3 regions of the Salinivibrio sp. IB868 genome follow, and region 3 is predicted to be linked to each of the others. Evidence: predicted binding sites of a transcription regulator. Region 3 holds the regulator's gene; each other region holds the start of a gene.
The links. Region 3 encodes MetJ, which represses methionine synthesis genes. Its sites were predicted from a motif close to TTAGACNTNTANANGTCTAA; they were not measured.

Region 1: a site for MetJ is predicted at 5,192-5,211, ahead of metA (homoserine O-succinyltransferase). Genes of this name have one in related genera too.
Region 2: a site for MetJ is predicted at 2,255-2,274, ahead of metN (methionine ABC transporter ATP-binding protein MetN). Genes of this name have one in related genera too.

The regions. Positions count from the first base shown of each region.
Region 1 covers NZ_MUEW01000006.1:35-5,989, reverse strand. Annotated here, with positions in the region: gene metH (methionine synthase) at 1-2,711, opposite strand, end outside; gene BZG20_RS07875 (sodium:proton antiporter) at 2,895-4,187, shown strand; gene metA (homoserine O-succinyltransferase) at 4,225-5,172, opposite strand; rRNA gene rrf (5S ribosomal RNA) at 5,354-5,469, opposite strand; tRNA gene BZG20_RS07860 (tRNA-Thr) at 5,477-5,552, opposite strand; rRNA gene rrf (5S ribosomal RNA) at 5,794-5,909, opposite strand.
Region 2 covers NZ_MUEW01000005.1:96,493-102,447, forward strand. Annotated here, with positions in the region: gene pta (phosphate acetyltransferase) at 1-230, shown strand, start outside; gene BZG20_RS07125 (amidohydrolase) at 360-1,499, shown strand; gene BZG20_RS07130 (LysE family translocator) at 1,507-2,145, opposite strand; gene metN (methionine ABC transporter ATP-binding protein MetN) at 2,393-3,427, shown strand; gene BZG20_RS07140 (methionine ABC transporter permease) at 3,417-4,103, shown strand; gene metQ (methionine ABC transporter substrate-binding lipoprotein MetQ) at 4,150-4,965, shown strand; gene BZG20_RS07150 (helix-turn-helix domain-containing protein) at 5,050-5,955, opposite strand, start outside.
Region 3 covers NZ_MUEW01000003.1:192,426-198,380, reverse strand. Annotated here, with positions in the region: gene BZG20_RS04470 (bifunctional aspartate kinase/homoserine dehydrogenase II) at 1-2,138, opposite strand, end outside; gene metB (cystathionine gamma-synthase) at 2,200-3,366, opposite strand; gene metJ (met regulon transcriptional regulator MetJ) at 3,553-3,870, shown strand; gene BZG20_RS04455 (malic enzyme-like NAD(P)-binding protein) at 3,965-5,218, opposite strand; gene rpmE (50S ribosomal protein L31) at 5,473-5,688, opposite strand; gene priA (primosomal protein N') at 5,905-5,955, shown strand, end outside.

The DNA.
Region 1 (5,955 bases), on a different contig from region 3:
CGCGCCTGCTCAAGGGTGACGGGAGCGGTTCGAGGCGTTTTGCGTTGATGTTGCTCACGCACCGCCGCATAGTCTTTGGCTAAACGGGCCACAAAATCCGGCCGCTGAGTCTGTGACAGCAACGATGAGCACACCCCCACGGCACGTGACGCGTTGGGCACATAGACCACGGGCGCATGGTAATGCTGTTCAATCTTCACCGCGGTATGGGCTTTGGACGTGGTCGCGCCGCCAATAAGCAAAGGAATATCAAACCCTTGGCGCTCCATCTCTTTCGCCACGTTCACCATTTCATCTAACGATGGGGTAATCAGGCCTGATAAACCAATAATATCGACGTTTTCCTCACGCGCCACCGACAGGATTTTATCGGTCGGCACCATCACGCCGAGATCAATAATCTCGAAGTTATTACATTGCAGCACCACGCCAACAATGTTTTTGCCAATGTCATGCACATCCCCTTTGACCGTGGCGAGCAAGATCTTGCCATTGGTCTGTCCTTGCTGCTTTTCAGCATTGATGTAAGGCTCAAGGTAAGCCACCGCCTGCTTCATCACCCGTGCCGACTTCACCACTTGTGGTAGGAACATCTTGCCTTCACCAAACAAGTCCCCGACCACGTTCATGCCTGCCATCAGTGGGCCTTCAATCACTTCTAGAGGTTTACTTGCCGCGGCGCGAGCCAGCTCGGTGTCTTCAACAATAAACTCTGTAATGCCTTTGACCAGTGCATGTTCCAACCGCTTTTCCACCGGCCAACTGCGCCACTCTGCAGTTTCCGCGACCTCGTTCTCCCCACTATCGCGATAGCTGTCGGCGATCTCCAATAAACGCTCCGTGGCGCCATCATCTTTGTTGAGCACCACATCTTCTACTGCCAAGCGCAGCGATTCAGGCAAATCATCATAGATGGCTAACTGGCCCGCATTGACGATCCCCATGTCCATGCCATTTTTGATGCAGTGATACAAAAACACCGCATGAATAGCCTCACGGACGGGGTTGTTGCCTCGAAACGAAAACGACACATTGGAGACGCCGCCCGAGATCATGGCATGCGGCAGGGTTTGTTTAATGTCAGCCACGGCGTTGATGAAATCGACTGCGTAGTTATTGTGCTCATCAATGCCGGTAGCAACCGCAAAAATGTTGGGATCGAAGATAATATCTTCCGGCGGAAAACCGACTTGCTCGACCAGAAGATGATAAGCGCGCGTACAGATTTCCACTTTCCGCGCTTGAGTATCGGCTTGACCTTGTTCGTCAAACGCCATCACGATCACCGCCGCGCCATAGCGACGGACTAAACGTGCTTGGTGAAGAAAAGCCTCTTCTCCTTCTTTGAGCGAAATAGAATTGACGATGCCTTTCCCTTGAATGCACTTGAGGCCAGCTTCAATCACTTCCCATTTAGAGGAGTCAATCATCACTGGCACACGGGCAATATCCGGCTCGGCCGCGCATAAATTGAGGAATCGCACCATAGCCTTTTCGGCATCCAACATGCCTTCATCCATATTGATATCGATGATTTGGGCGCCGTTTTCCACTTGCTGCAATGCCACTTCCAGCGCCTCGTCGTATTGCTCTTCAACGATTAAACGTTTAAAGCGTGCTGAGCCAGTTACATTGGTGCGCTCACCCACGTTAACGAACAAGCTATCGGCATTAATGGTCAGGGGCTCGAGCCCAGATAAGCGACAGGCCACAGGGTGGTCAGGCAGAGAGCGTGGCGAATGTTTTTTCACCGCGTCGCTAATCGCTTGAATATGTTCAGGCGTGGTGCCACAACAACCACCGACCAAATTGATAAAGCCTGACGCCGCCCACTCATCAATGTGTGTCGCCATCTCTTCGGGAGAAAGGTCATACTCACCAAACGCGTTGGGCAACCCCGCATTAGGGTGGACGGAGACAAAGCCCTCACAAATGTCGCTCAGCTCTTTGACATACTGGCGCAATTCAGCCGGCCCCAGTGCGCAGTTTAAGCCAAACGACAGTGGCTCAACATGGCGCAGCGAGTGATAAAAGGCGGCGGTCGTTTGTCCGGATAAGGTGCGTCCAGACGCATCAGTGATGGTGCCGGAGATCATAATGGGTAAGCGAAACCCACGGGCATCAAAGACCTTTTCAACCGCAAACGCACAGGCTTTGGCATTCAAGGTATCAAAAATGGTCTCCAACATGATGATATCAACCCCACCCTCAATGAGCGCTTCGGTGGACTCGGCATACACGTCGACTAACTGATCAAAGCTGACATTGCGAAACCCAGGGTCATTCACATCTGGTGAGATTGAGCACGTTCGGTTGGTCGGCCCCAACACACCCGCGACAAAACGGGGTTTATCCGGCGTTTTCGCCGTCCACGCATCAGCGACCTCACGCGCAAGCCGGGCTGCCGCGACGTTGATTTCCGCACTCAGCGCCTGCATGTCGTAATCGGCCATCGCAATTTGGGTGGCGTTAAAGGTGTTAGTTTCAATAATGTCCGCGCCCGCGGCCAGGTAATCACTGTGTAGCGAAGCGATCTTATCAGGCTGAGTCAGCACCAAAAGATCATTGTTGCCTTTCACATCACAGTGCCAATCTTTAAAACGTTGGCCACGATAATCGGCCTCATTGAGCCCTAACCCCTGAATCATGGTGCCCATGCCACCATCGATCACTAGAATACGGTCGCGCAGTTGCTGTGTCAGTCGGTCCATACTATTACGCTTATCATCTTCCTCGTTGCAGTCATTTCATCCTACCACAGCGAAAATGGAAATCTAGACGTCTATAAATAACAATTTATTTTGATCTATTTCAATTCAGCTGTTCGTTTTGACAACGATTTCTATTAATATTTTGACACATTTTTTCATTCCCTCGTTGTACTAGGAAGCGGCATGTCAACTTACGCAATCCTCAGCTTTATGGCTGCTGCAGCCATCTTTATCGCTTTTATTAATAGTAAAATCAGTCGAGTACAAACCACCATCGCCATTACCGCTAGCTCGCTCCTACTGTCTTTGTTGATAGTGGTCGCTGGTCAATACCAAGCCATTCCACTCAAAACCATGGCCGAGCAAATACTGACAGATATCCACTTTGATACCTTTTTGCTCAAAGGCGTCCTCGGCTTTTTGCTCTTCGCGGGGGGAATTGGTGTCAAGCTTCCCTCTTTCTCCGACCAAAAGTGGGAGATCACGACCCTGGTGATCGGCGGGCTATTGGTCTCTGTGTTTTTAATCGGCACCGGTATCTGGGGCGTGTTTCAGCTGATCGGTATTCCTTTCGATTATCTCTACTGCCTGCTATTTGGCGCGCTGATCTCGCCGACCGATCCCATTGCTGTTCTCGCCATTGTGAAAAAACTGCAAGCACCGATGCGGATCACGACACAAATAGAGGGAGAGTCGCTATTTAATGATGGCGTGGGTATCGTGATCTTTGTGACTCTTTTTACCCTGGCCTTTGGCGACAACAACCCGACGGTGGGCGGTACCATTGCCTTGTTTTTACAAGAAGCCGTTGGCGGGATTTTATATGGCCTGGTGCTTGGCTATCTTTTCCATCGCTTGATTTGTGCCACCAACGATCACTCGATGGAATTGCTATTAACGCTGGCTATCCCCAGCGCTGGCTATGTCCTGGCCGATATGCTGCATGTCTCTGGCCCGCTGGCAATGGTGGTTGCCGGGATTATGATTGGCAACTGGACCCGCTTTATTGGCTTTTCCAAAGAAAGTGAAGATCACCTCGACCACTTCTGGGAACTGGTCGATGAATTTCTTAACAGCCTACTCTTTCTCCTAATCGGGGTTAGCTTGCTGCAAATCAGTTTCCATAAAGAAGACTGGATCATTATGGCGGCGGTGGTGCCTATTGTGCTTCTCGCCCGGTTTATCAGCGTGAAAGTGTGTTACCTCGGCTTTAAGCGCTTTCGAACCTATAACCCTTGGGCAGTACGTATATTAAGCTGGGGAGGCTTACGCGGAGGGCTTGCGTTGGCCATGGCAATGGCCGTGCCCGCTGGCATCATGGTGGTGCCGGAAAAAAATATCGATGTTCGCGAGCTGATCCTCATCATGACCTATGCGGTGGTGGTGTTCTCCATTTTGGTGCAAGGCTCAACCATGACAGGCATGGTTGATAAAGCAAACGCAGCACAAGACGAAATGGATAAACATCAAAGCTAACCGAGTCCCTAACCCAAAAGCGCCCGCGGGCGCTTTTTTATTCATCAAGGGTAAAGTTAGACGCGGAAAAGGCATCCAAGTCAAAGGGCGTTTGCTGGTAAACACAATAGTTTAGCCAGTTGGCAAACAGTAAATGCCCATGGCTGCGCCAACTCACATACGGTGGCTGCGAAGGATCGTCATCTGGGTAATAGTTAAGGGGGACCGCGGGCTCCATGCCTTCTTCTAAATCCCGATGGTATTCATGATGCAGGGTATGAGAATCATACTCAGGATGACCGGTGACAAACACATTGCGCTTATCTTTCGTCGCCGCCAGATAGGTACCCGCTTCATTGGACGTGGCTAAAATATCGAGGTCGGTATGTTCGGCCAGATAACTCGGAGAAAAATCCGCATAGCGTGAGTGGGGCGCTAAGAAGCTATCATCAAAGCCGCGTAATAGCGGGTGTTTGCATAACTCAGCATTAATGTGGTGACGGTAAACCCCTGACAACTTCTCTTTGCGGGTTTTCTTGGGTAAATCATACAGCAACTTTAACCCTGCTTGCGCGGCCCAACAAATATATAAGGTTGAGGTAACGTGCTTATGCGCCCAATTCATCACATCTTGAAGGTGCTCCCAATATATCACGTCCTCAAACTGCACCAGTCCTAACGGTGCCCCCGTCACGATCAGACCATCAAAGTTGCGCGTTCGTACGGTCTCAAATTGACGATAGAAGGTATCAAGATGCTCGGTTGGCGTATTTTTGCTTGGTCGATTATCTATCCGCAGTAACTCCACATCCACTTGCAAGGGACTGTTAGAAAGCAGACGCATAAATTGCGTTTCGGTCTCGATTTTTTTCGGCATCAGGTTAAGTAGCAGCACCTTCAGCGGGCGAATGTTTTGACTCACCGCACGGGTTTCTGTCATCACGAAAATATTTTCGCGCCGCAGGATATTGGTCGCGGGAAGTTGATCCGGGATTTTAATCGGCATCACTGCCTCCTAGGGATGTTTAGACGTCCAGATATCTAATAACATAACGCAGCCACTGACCGAGCTCAAGCAATAATCAATCATTGCACAAGTGTTGTTTAAGCATAGGAAAAGACAGGATCAATGAGGAGAGGCAAAAACGAAAAAAGCCCCCCGCAAATGCGGAGGGCTTATAAATAACTCTTGGCAGTGACCTACTCTCACATGGGGAGACCCCACACTACCATCGGCGCAGCAACGTTTCACTTCTGAGTTCGGCATGGGTTCAGGTGGTGCCGTTACGCTATGGCCGCCAAGAAAAACCTGGTGCTGATAGGCAGATTTGAACTGCCGACCTCACCCTTACCAAGGGTGCGCTCTACCAACTGAGCTATATCAGCGAAAACGCTTCATCAAAGTCTTACTTTTTATCTGCTTTGATAATTAAATCACTTCTAATTAAAGTCTTACACTACGTTGCTTTAATTAGGTTATCTTGTTTGATGCGATGAGGATGTTGAATCGAGACGCGCAGTGTATGCCAATACATGAGCATCGCAGATATCAAAAGCATCGAGCTATCAACAAGATGAGCCGTTTTTGCCTTCAGATTTTTCCAAAAATCTGAAAACAAGAAAGCAAGCCTGGCGATGTCCTACTCTCACATGGGGAGACCCCACACTACCATCGGCGCTGCTTCGTTTCACTACTGAGTTCGGCATGGAGTCAGGTGGGTCCAAAGCGCTATGGTCGCCAAGCAAAATTTTGTCTGGAACAAAATTTAACGCACTTCAGTGCGGCCCG
Region 2 (5,955 bases), on a different contig from region 3:
CGGTTGCCGGTAAAGCGACCGTGTTCGTCTTCCCAGACTTGAACACAGGTAACACCACCTACAAGGCGGTACAGCGTTCTGCTGAGCTGGTGTCTATCGGTCCAATGCTGCAAGGCATGCGCAAACCGGTGAACGACCTGTCTCGTGGTGCACTGGTAGATGACATTGTTTACACAGTGGCCCTGACAGCTATCCAAGCGAAACAAGCGGAAGACAACGGCCAAGTGTAATTTTCACCACGCCCTGTCGAGATAAAACAAAAGCCAGCACCTGTTGCTGGCTTTTTTGCGTTTGCGTTCACAACGTGACATGCAAACGCGATCTAGCATGGCATATCCATTCTGGTTTTGGAGTCGAAGATGGCTAACGAGTTCGATCCCGTCACGCTACGGCATACCCTGCACCAAACCCCTGAGCTTTCTAACCACGAAGCCCTCACCGCACGTACTATCGCTGCCCAGTTGCGACAATTTGGCTTTCACCCAGCCACTGATGTCGGCGGCCACGGGATCCTGGTCACCATTCAAGGCGCTGCGCCAGGGCCTACCACCTTGCTACGCGCCGATTTTGATGCGCTCCCGATTGAAGAGCGTGGAACACAGGCTTATTGCTCCCAGCATTCGGGCGTGATGCATGCGTGTGGCCATGATGGTCATACCGCGGCGTTGCTAGCCGTCGCTGCCGAGCTTAGCCACACTCCGCCCGCTCGTGGTACTGTGCTGCTTGCCTTTCAGCCTGCAGAAGAAACCGGCGAAGGCGCAGCTAGGATGTGCGAGTCCCCCTCACTTACCAACGCGCAAATTGATAACGTCTACGCCTTTCACAATCTCCCCGGCTTTAATCAGCATCAAATCGTGGTACGCCCAGGGACCTTTGCCTGTGCCTCGACCGGAGTCGCCATTGAGCTGTACGGTAAAACCTCTCATGCCGCCTACCCCGAACGCGGGATTAGCCCTGCCGGTGCGATGACAGGCGTGATGCATACCCTGACACAACTGCCCGACGCCTACCCTGAGGCCAACAGCCTTGTCACCTTGGTTCACGCCCAGTTAGGAGAGCCCGCCTACGGCGTCGCCCCCGGCCACGCGACCGTGATGGCTACCTTACGCAGTGATGACAACGCCTGCTTTCAGGCCATGAAAGCCGACTTGATAGACAAAGTGAACACGCTGGCGGCTCGGGCAGGGTTGACGGTCAGTTTTAGCTGGCATGAGCCCTTTATCGCGGCCGAGAACAGCACACACCATACACAGCATGTCGCCAATGCCGCGCAATCGCTAGGGGTTGAGGTACATTGGCTTAATGAACCGATGCGTTGGTCAGAAGATGTGGCCGAGTTTCTCGCCCGTTGGCCGGGCACGTTATTTGGCATTGGCAGTGGCGAGCATCATCCGCAACTGCACAACCCCGATTATGATTTTCCCGATGCGATTCTCCCCACCGCTAGGGCGATGTTTACCGCTTTGGTCGCTGAGCATCACGGGCGTAACACGGATTGATCACGTCCTACCCCAGCGCCAGCCACACGCCAACGCCCACCATCAAGGTGCCAGCGACACGGTTAAGCAGTTGCACGTTGCCTCTTTGCTGCAGAAACTGACGCAACGTGCGACCGCCACTGGCATACAACATCAAGCAGCTAAACTCGGTCAGCAGAATAATCAACACCAGCACACTTAACTGGCTGGGCAGCGCTAATTTAGGATTAATAAACGGAGGCAACAGTGAGATCATAAACGCCCAGCCTTTCGGGTTAGCAATCGCGGTGACAAATCCTTGGGTCGCCAAGGACCACGCTGATGCTTCACTGGGGCTAGCGTCATCATCCTCAGGAATGGCCATTTTCCCGCGAGATCGCCACATTTGTACCCCAAGAAACGCCAGATAGGCACCACCGACGTATTTGAACACCTGAAAGATAGACGGATAGTTAAGCATCATTGCCGCCACCCCAATTACCGAGGCAATCGCTACCAACCCCACGCCAATTAACTCGCCCCACATCATATGCAGGCTACGCTTAACGCCGATGGTCATTCCCAGCGTCATCGAGAGGGTCATACACATCCCAGGTGTCACGGACACCAGAAAAAAGGTCGGGATGAACAAGGAAAGCATGGTGGTATCAATCAAAGCAGTTGGCATAAAGCGTAATCAGAACAAAGCACTACAGGGGCTCCTAGTAAACGCCCTTTATCGTTTGAGATCAAGCCTACTGTTGAGTTTATAACCAAGCGATTGGACTTATTGCCATTTAGACGTCCAGAAGTAAAAATATCCATTGACTTAATTTTGACTAACTCATAGCATCAATAACCAGAGCGACAGCAAGAATGTGGCACAAGCCGCTGAGTGAGTCTGCTGTGATCAAATTATTCGCCAAGGACATGTGATGATTGAGATAACCAACCTCAACAAGGTATTCGAACTCGGGGAACGCCGAATTCATGCCCTTAATGACATCAACTTATTTATTCCCAAGGGGAAAGTATTTGGTGTGATCGGTGCCTCCGGTGCAGGGAAAAGTACCCTGATCCGGATGGTTAACCTGCTCGAGCGCCCAACCAGCGGCTCAGTCAAAGTGGGTGGCACTAACCTCACTGCGCTACCCAGCCGCCAGTTGACCCAAGCGCGCCGTAAAATCGGGATGATTTTCCAACACTTTAATTTGCTCTCGTCACGCACCGTGTTCGACAACATCGCCCTGCCGCTTGAGCTAAGTGGCTCGAGCCGCGATGAGATTGAAACACGCGTGAGCGAACTGCTCGATCTGGTCGGCTTGGCCGATAAGCGTGATGTGTATCCTGCCAGCCTCAGTGGCGGACAAAAACAACGTGTCGCCATTGCCCGTGCATTGGCGCCAAGCCCCAACGTTCTGCTTTGTGATGAAGCCACCAGCGCACTGGATCCAGCCACTACGCAATCCATTCTGTCGCTGCTGCAAACCATCAACCAAAAGCTCAACCTCACCATTTTGCTGATCACCCACGAAATGGATGTGGTCAAACGTATCTGTGACGACGTCGCTATTATTGGCGATGGCGAGCTCGTCGAGTCCGGCCCGGTGGGCGAGATTTTTGCGCATCCCAAATCCGACTTGGCCAAACAATTTATTCGTTCAACCCTCGACTTGTCAGTGCCGCATGATTTTGCCCAGCGCTTACAACAAGAATACTTCGAAGGCAGTTACCCCTTGGTGCGCCTCGAGTTTACCGGCGCGACGGTCGATGACCCATTAATCAGCCAGATCTCGCGTCTGTTTGATATCGACATCAGCATTTTAAGCTCAGATATCGACTACGCCGGCGGCGTGAAATTCGGCCTACTCCTTGCGGAAATCATGGGTCCAAAAGAGGCGGTTGAAAACGCCATCACTTACCTCAACAAGCACCATGTCAACACGGAGGTACTCGGCTATGTTGATTGATCAACTCACCCACTGGGTCAATGAAAACAGCGCCCTTATCAACTTGCTCCTCGAAGCCACTGGCCAAACCCTGTACATGGTGTTTGCCTCCGGGATCATGGGGTTTGTGATTGGCATCCCATTGGGCGTGTTACTGCATGTGACCAAACCCGGTGGTTTGCTGGGCCAACCGCAAGTTAACCAGGTGCTCGGCGCAATAGTGAACATTGGTCGCTCTATCCCCTTTATTATCTTGCTGGTGGCGATTATTCCGTTTACCCGCATGGTGGTTGGCACCTCGATTGGTACCGCGGCGGCGATTGTGCCGCTTACCGTCGGCGCGATTCCATTTATTGCCCGCTTGGTTGAAGGGGCGTTACTCGAGTTACCGGCTGGGCTAGAGGAAGCGGCCAAAGCGATGGGCGCGAACCCGTTCCAGATTATTTATAAAGTGCTCATACCGGAAGCGTTACCCGGCATCATCAATGGCGCGACCATTACCTTGGTTACCTTGGTGAGCTACTCGGCCATGGCCGGTGCGGTCGGCGGCGGCGGCCTTGGGGATGTGGGCATCCGCTATGGCTATCAGCGCTTTGACACCACAGTGATGCTGATCACCGTTGTAATGCTGGTAGTCTTAGTGCAAGCGATTCAATCTTTTGGTGATTACTTGGTGCGACGCGCCGATCACCGCTAAATCAAACACAATAATGACGAATATGTTCCAAACAGGGAGACAGACAATGAAAACCACGATCAAAACACTACTTGCCACCCTTGGCCTTGCCTCAACCTTGGTGCTGACTGGCTGCGGCGAGAAAGAACAAGCCGCGACCGATACCAACAGCATCACCGTGGGCGTGATGGCCGGCGAAGAAGCACAAGTGGCTGAACATGCGGTGGAAGAAGCGAAAAAGCTCGGTCTTGAGGTAGAGCTGGTGACCTTTACCGATTACGTGTCACCGAACGCGGCACTGGATGATGGCTCGGTCGACGTGAATGCTTTCCAACACAAACCTTACTTGGACGCACAAATCAAAGACCGTGGTTATGAATTTGCGATTGCCGGCAACACCTTTGTGTATCCGATTGCGGCTTATTCTTACAAGCTAGATAGCGTCGAAGATCTACCAGAGGGCGGTAAAATTGCCGTGCCTAACAACCCATCGAACCTAGGCCGTTCACTGGTATTGCTTGAGCAGCAAGGGATCATCAAGCTCAAAAAAGGCGCAGGTATTAACGCGACTAAACTGGATATCGTTGAGAACCCGAAAAACGTAGAAATCATCGAACTAGAAACCCCACAACTGCCTCGCTCATTGGAAGATGTGGACTTGGCTATCATCAACAACACCTTTGCAGCAGGCGTGGGCCTAACGCCAAACAAAGACGGCATCTTTGTTGAAGACAAAGAATCGCCTTATGTGAACCTGATTGTGGCGCGCAAAGACAACGTCGACGCAGAAAACGTCAAAACCTTTGTTAAAGCCTACCAAACTGATGCGGTTTACAACGCCGCGATGGAAATCTTTGACGGCGCCGTGGTAAAAGGCTGGTAAGCCACTACGCGTAACATACTGAAATGATTAAGCCCGTGCTGAAATGCGCGGGCTTTTTGATGCAGAGAACAACCCAACTGACACTTAGGTCTGATTATTGGATTGACGATAAAACGCTTTTCTCCACTGATTAGGCGTCACTTCATAGCGCGCTTTAAACTTTTCTCTGAACATAAGCACCGAGCTAAAGCCTGTTTTTTCGACAACCTGCTCGATAGATAAGTCCGTAGATTCAAGCAAATCTTGAGCGACATTTAGTCGCTCGGTGGTCAACCACTCTCCAAATGACATTCCTGTCGCCCGGCTAAATTTTCTGGTAAACGTGCGGCGGGTCATCATCACAGACTCAGCGAGCACATCCAATGAGTGCTTTTGACTGAGGTTACGTCTGATATTCTCCATTAACGCATTGATACGAGAGTCGGATGACGTCACCGGTATGGGTTGGTCGATAAACTGAGCTTGTCCACCATCACGATATGGCGGCACGACCATTCTTCTTGCCACTCGGTTTGCAATGGTACTGCTGTAGAACTTGCGGAAAATATAGAGACAACAGTCAATCCCGGCAGCCGTACCTGCTGAAGTGATCACGTGATTATCCTCAACATACAAGGCATTCGTATCCAGCAAAACACACGGAAACCGTTGGCTAAAGTCTTGTTCTAGTTCCCAATGTGTCGACGCTCGCCTTCCTACCAGCAAGTCCGCATAGGCAAGCACATAGCTGCCAAGACATAAACCAACAACGAATGCGCCTCGGGCATGAGCACGTTGAAGCGCAGCAAGCAGTGCTTCATTGGGGCGTTCATCAATGGTTCGCCAATAGGGAATGACGATGATGTCGCTGTGCGCTAGCGCATCCAGCTGATGCTCAGTATGAATTTCCATACCAATATCGGAAAGAATGGGACCAGGTTCTCCTGCGACTAACTTGAGGTCAAAATAAGCCTCATTCAACGTGCTAGGCCCAAACACAATACTCGGGAC
Region 3 (5,955 bases):
AAGGCATCCAAAGACAGATCAGCCAGTGACTTAGGCACCAAAGACTCAACCTTTACCTGCTCAGGCTCGAGGGACATGCCCGCTTCACGTGCCAAAATCACCAATTTACGCACCACGTCAGCCCCAGAAAGATCATCCCGTGGGTCAGGCTCGGTTAGGCCTTGCTGCCAAGCCTGCTCAAGCAGGACGCTAAAGGGGACCTCACCACTGAATTGCAAAAACAGCCATGACAAGGTGCCAGAAAAGATCCCAGACAGTGCAACAATCGTGTCACCACTTTCACGCAGATCTTGCACCGCGTAGTTAATCGGTAACCCGGCGCCCACGGTCGCATTGTAGAGCCAATGGCGCCCGGTTTTGCTAAACGCCTGCTGAATCGCGTGGTACTGCTCGGCGGGTGCGGCGCCCGCCTCTTTGTTGGCGGAGATTAAGTGAAAGCCATGCTCGGCAAGTCGCGGATACAAGTACGCTAATGACTCACTGGCGGTGACATCCAACACAATCACATCGTCATACGGGTGATTCAGTAGACGGGTGAGCCACTCATCATCAAAATAAGGCTCGCAACGCTCGTCAAACCCATCCAACACATGCGTGGCGTCAATACCGGCAAAATCAAGCCATTGGTTGCGACTGTCCACCACTGAAATCAGTGAGACTTCCTTACCATGACGCTTTTCCAAGTGTGCTTTTTGCTCGGCAAAAAGGCTTAGCCAACGGGTACCAATATTGCCTTTGCCCACCAACACCAAGCCGATACGGCGCTGAGCTTGAAACAAGGCATCATGCAAACTGGCAACCAGTGCCTGAGTGTGGACGTGGCGTAGGATAGCAACCAGGCTCAGCCCAGAGGCCGACTCACTGATAAATTCCACCGGCTGTGATTTGAGTTGCTGATAGAAGCCATGGCAGTGTACAGGGTTGTTCACCACGCCCGCCCCTACCGCCGCCACCATGGTAAAGCCTTCACGCAGTTTGAGTTCAGCTGGGAGGCCGGCGTCTTGAATTTGCGCCATTACCAATGCCACGACTTCCGTGGTAAACGCTAACAAAATACGGTACTGGTCGTCTTGGTAATCCGTTGCTAATGGCTGTACTTTTAGCTGTGACAAAATCCGGCTGAGCTCTTGTTTTATCGCTTGAAAATCTTGTCCTCGCGCGACATCAAACTGGAGCAAGCTCACCTCATCCAACGCCGTAATGATTTTTGCCCCGCGCCCGGTGGCTAACACGCGTTCAATACGTGTTGATCCGCTATCCGGCGCTTGGGTGCAGCGCAACGTCAGGTCGGTCGCACTTTGCGCCACCGGCTGTAAGGTTCGGCTATGCAGCACGGGAGCCGCGAGTCGCGCCAGCTCAGCCGCCTCATCCAATCGAATCAAAGGCAGCAAACAGGCATTATCAACATGGCGTGGGTCCGCGCTATAGACCCCCGCGACATCACTCCAAATGGTCACACGGCTCACGCCTGCAAGCGCCCCCAAGACAGTGGCCGAGTAATCGGAGCCATTGCGCCCTAACAGCACTGTTTCTCCCGCTTGATTTTGTGCCATAAAGCCGGTGATCACCACATGCGTATCGCCATGCTGTGAAAGCTGATTTTGCAATAAAGGCCAAGACGCCCCGCGATCCACTTCCGGCTGAGCGGCGCGCTCGGCGCGCAAACATTGGCGTGAGTCTAACATCACCGCGGCACGTCGATGCTGTTTCAATAACTGGGCCAACAGACGCGCCGACCAGACCTCTCCAAAACCTTGCACGTACGCTTTGTCGCTCTCGTTCACGCCCTGATCGCCCAACGACGCAATGGTTGCGATATCGGCATAAAGCGCATCCACCAGCTGCTGCTTGGGTTCACCATCAATCAAGTTCTCAATCAAGTCTTGCTGAAAGGCGCGCACCGCTTGCAAGGTCTCATGCGCCACTCGCCCATCCTTGTCTAACTGTGCTAACCACATGATCAGCTGGTTAGTGGTTTTTCCTGCCGCGGACACCACGATTAAGTCTTGCTGGCTCGCATGCGCGGTCAATACATCGACCACGCGACGATAGCAATCAGGGCTCGCAAGGCTACTGCCACCAAACTTGTGCAATTGGCGTGGTGACTCGGGGGACGTTTCCGTCGGTTGCGCATGCATGGCAAGGTCTCTCTTAATGTCTATCAATCTCGGTAAAGCGGCGCGCACTGAAGCGCAGCCTCTATGGGGTGTCACCCTCTAAACGGGCAAAGGCGTTCGCCAAATCGGCAACCAAATCTTGCGCATCTTCTAATCCAATGGAAAAACGCAACAAGGTCGGTGCGATGCCCGCCTCCGCTTGCGCGGCGTCACTCATGGCTCTGTGTGTCATCGAACCAGGATGCGTCACCAAGCTTTCTACCCCCCCGAGAGACTCGGCGAGGGCAAATAACGTGAGGCCATCAATAAATCGCGCCACACCGGCTTGGTCTGTATCCAATTCTAAGCTCAGCATGCTACCAAACCCCGCTTGCTGGCGCGCAGCAATTTGGTGGCCAGGGTGAGAGGCCAACCCGGGGTAGTAGATTTTCCGCACTGCCGACACCGTTTGCAGGTAGCTGAGTACCGCTTCAGTGTTGTGTTGGTGTTGTTTAACGCGTGCACCCAATGTGCGCAACCCTCGCAGTGTCATATAACTGTCAAATGCATTGCCCGTCGCCCCTAAGCAATTTCCCCACCAAGCCAATGTCTCGGCAAGTTCACTGGTCGCGGCGATCACCGCGCCACCGACAATATCAGAGTGGCCATTAATAAATTTGGTGGTCGAATGCACCACCATATCCGCGCCCAGCGCAAAAGGCGTTTGCAAAGCTGGCGATAAAAACGTGTTGTCGACCACCACCCAAGCCCCCACTTGATGGGCTTTTTGGCATATTTCTGCGATATCGACCACGCGTAAGAGTGGATTGGATGGGGTTTCCACCAGCACGAGCTTGGGCTGTTTAGCCAATGCTTGGTCCAACGCATCATGGTCCGATTGATCGACAAAACTTACCTGCCAGATCCCTTGTTTGGCACGTGATTCGAGCAAGCGATAGGTGCCGCCATAACAATCATGTGGGGCGACAATATGCTCGCCAGCCTCCAACAGAGATAGCACCAAGTTTATCGCCGACATCCCGCAGTTGGTCACCACCGCACCTGCGCCCCCTTCTAAGTCAGTCAGCGCTTGTTCGAGCTGCGCACGCGTTGGGTTGCCGCCTCGCGCGTAGTCGTAAGTAGGCACATCACCCAGTGCCGGGAAACGGTAATTGGTCGATAAGTACAGGGGAGGCACCACCGCATGGTGCTGGGTGTCAGTCCCAATCCCGGTCCGAACGGCGATAGTGTCGGTTTTTTTCTCAGTCATGATCTATCCTTGCTAGTCTGGTTTGCGCATGGTGGGCGTGATCCAGGTTTCATACTGCCACCTTACCCTGCGCTTTTTGGGACGTCAACACTTCTAGACGTCTATACTCCTTTGCATGTGGCGGTTAATATAGCTAAAATCTCCGCAGCATCATTCTGGGTATTCCATAATCAAGATAGGTGAGACATGGCGCAGTGGAACGGCGACTACATTAATCCGTATGCCGAACATGGTAAAAAGAAAGAGCAGGTAAAGAAGATCACCGTCTCTATCCCATTAAAAGTACTAAAAATTCTTACCGACGAGCGTACTCGTCGTCAGGTGCAAAACCTCCGTCATGCGACCAACAGTGAGTTGTTGTGTGAGGCATTTCTTCATGCCTACACCGGCCAACCACTACCAACCGATGACGATATCCGTAAGGATAAACCCGACAGCATTCCCGCTGAAGCACGTCGGATCATGGAAGAGCTTGGTATCGAGTTCGACGATAGCGAATACTAAAAAAACCCGCCGATTGGCGGGTTTTCTGTAATGATAGGTGCTCAGCACAGCCTTTTCGGGCTCTATTCCACCGCGCTTTCCTCACGCTCAAGCATTACGCCTTATCGAGCATATAGTTTTCTGGCATCTCGATACGAGCCACGCCGGTTTCCACGGCGGCCAGCGCTACCGCGCGGGCGACCTTAGGTAATAAACGCGCGTCCATTGGCTTGGGAATAATGTAATCTGGGCCAAAGCTTAGCGAAGACAAACCGGCGGCGTCTAATACCGTTTGTGGGACAGGCTCTTTGGCTAGGCTGCGAATGGCTTCTACCGCTGCCAACTTCATCGCATCGTTAATTTCACTGGCACGTACATCCAATGCGCCACGGAAAATAAACGGGAAGCAGAGCACGTTATTGACCTGATTCGGGTAATCCGAACGCCCGGTTCCCATGATCAGATCATCGCGCACTTGATGCGCCACATCCGGATGAATTTCAGGATCTGGGTTCGAGCAGGCAAATACCACGGGTTTATCTGCCATCAGCTTCAAGGCGTCGGGTGAAAGCAAGTCTGGACCGGAGACGCCAACGAACATATCCGCGCCCTCAATCACATCTTCGAGGGTACGCTTATCCGTGTTATTGGCAAACAGCTGCTTGTATTTGTTGATGTCGTCACGACGCGTATGGATCACGCCTTTACGATCCAACATATAGATTTTTTCCCGCTGAGCGCCACATTTTATTAATAGCTCCATACAGGCAACAGCCGCCGCGCCTGCGCCCATGCACACCACCGTCGCCTCGCGGATATCTTTGCCTTGCAGCTCAAGCGCGTTAAGCATGCCGGCAGCGGTGACGATGGCAGTGCCGTGTTGATCATCATGAAATACAGGCACTTCGCAACGTGCAATCAATTGTTTTTCAATCTCAAAACAGTCTGGGGCTTTGATATCTTCGAGATTGATACCGCCAAAGGTATCCGCGATGTTCGCCACGGTATCCACGAATTCATCGATAGTACGGTGTTTGACTTCAATGTCGATCGAGTCCAAGCCAGCAAAACGCTTGAACAATAAAGCTTTACCTTCCATGACAGGCTTAGAAGCCATGGGGCCTAAATTTCCTAGCCCCAAAATCGCGGTGCCGTTTGAGACCACCGCCACCATGTTGCCTTTACCCGTATAGCGGTAAACCGCATCCGCATCTTGCGCTATCTCACGCACAGGCTCAGCAACGCCAGGACTATACGCCAACGCGAGATCCGCGGCCGAGTCAGCAGGTTTGCTCAATTCAACAGAAATTTTTCCGGGAGTAGGGTATGCATGATAATCCAGCGCTTGCTGGCGTTTATCGTCCGACATCTAGTGTTCCTAATTATTATCGTGAAGGGGAAACTAATATCGACAGGGAAGCGTCACCGATATTAGTCAGACACTCTACAAACCACACAGGGAAGGTTTGTATAATAAAAAAGATGGTAACGCAGGGAGCAAACGTCCACCAGTACTAACAGCGCATTCGCGATGATGCTCGGACCTGTTGTCCGATGACAGGGACGATACGATCAAAAAAGGGACGCTGATGCGTCCCTTCTCTGTATTCGGTCAATAGCGGCTTATTTTTTGCTGCTAAGGGCACCGAAACGCTTCTTAAAGCGGTCAACACGGCCACCGGTATCAAGGATACGCTGCTTACCAGTGTAGAATGGGTGACACTTGTCACACACGTCTAGGTAAATGTCTTTACCTAGGGTTGTGCTGAACGCGAATTCGTTACCGCAAGAGCATTTTGCTGTGACGGCTTTGTACTCTGGATGGATACCAGCTTTCATAGGGATAACCTCATCTTAAAGGCCGTGTCGCTCTCCCGATCCTAAGCCGGGCACCACACGTCGTTAACAAACATTTTCTAAGGCGCGCAATTCTAATCAAGCGCCCTCTTTTTCGCAACTTTTTTGTGCAATCCGCGTGTCTCTTACGGTGCAACAAGGCTTTGCCAACGTGTGGCTAACCGTTACACTGACATTCCTTCTGGCCAATAAGATGTTGTGATGGAACAGTTTGCTCAGGTGGCTTTGCCTGTCCCTTTGCCGAAAACC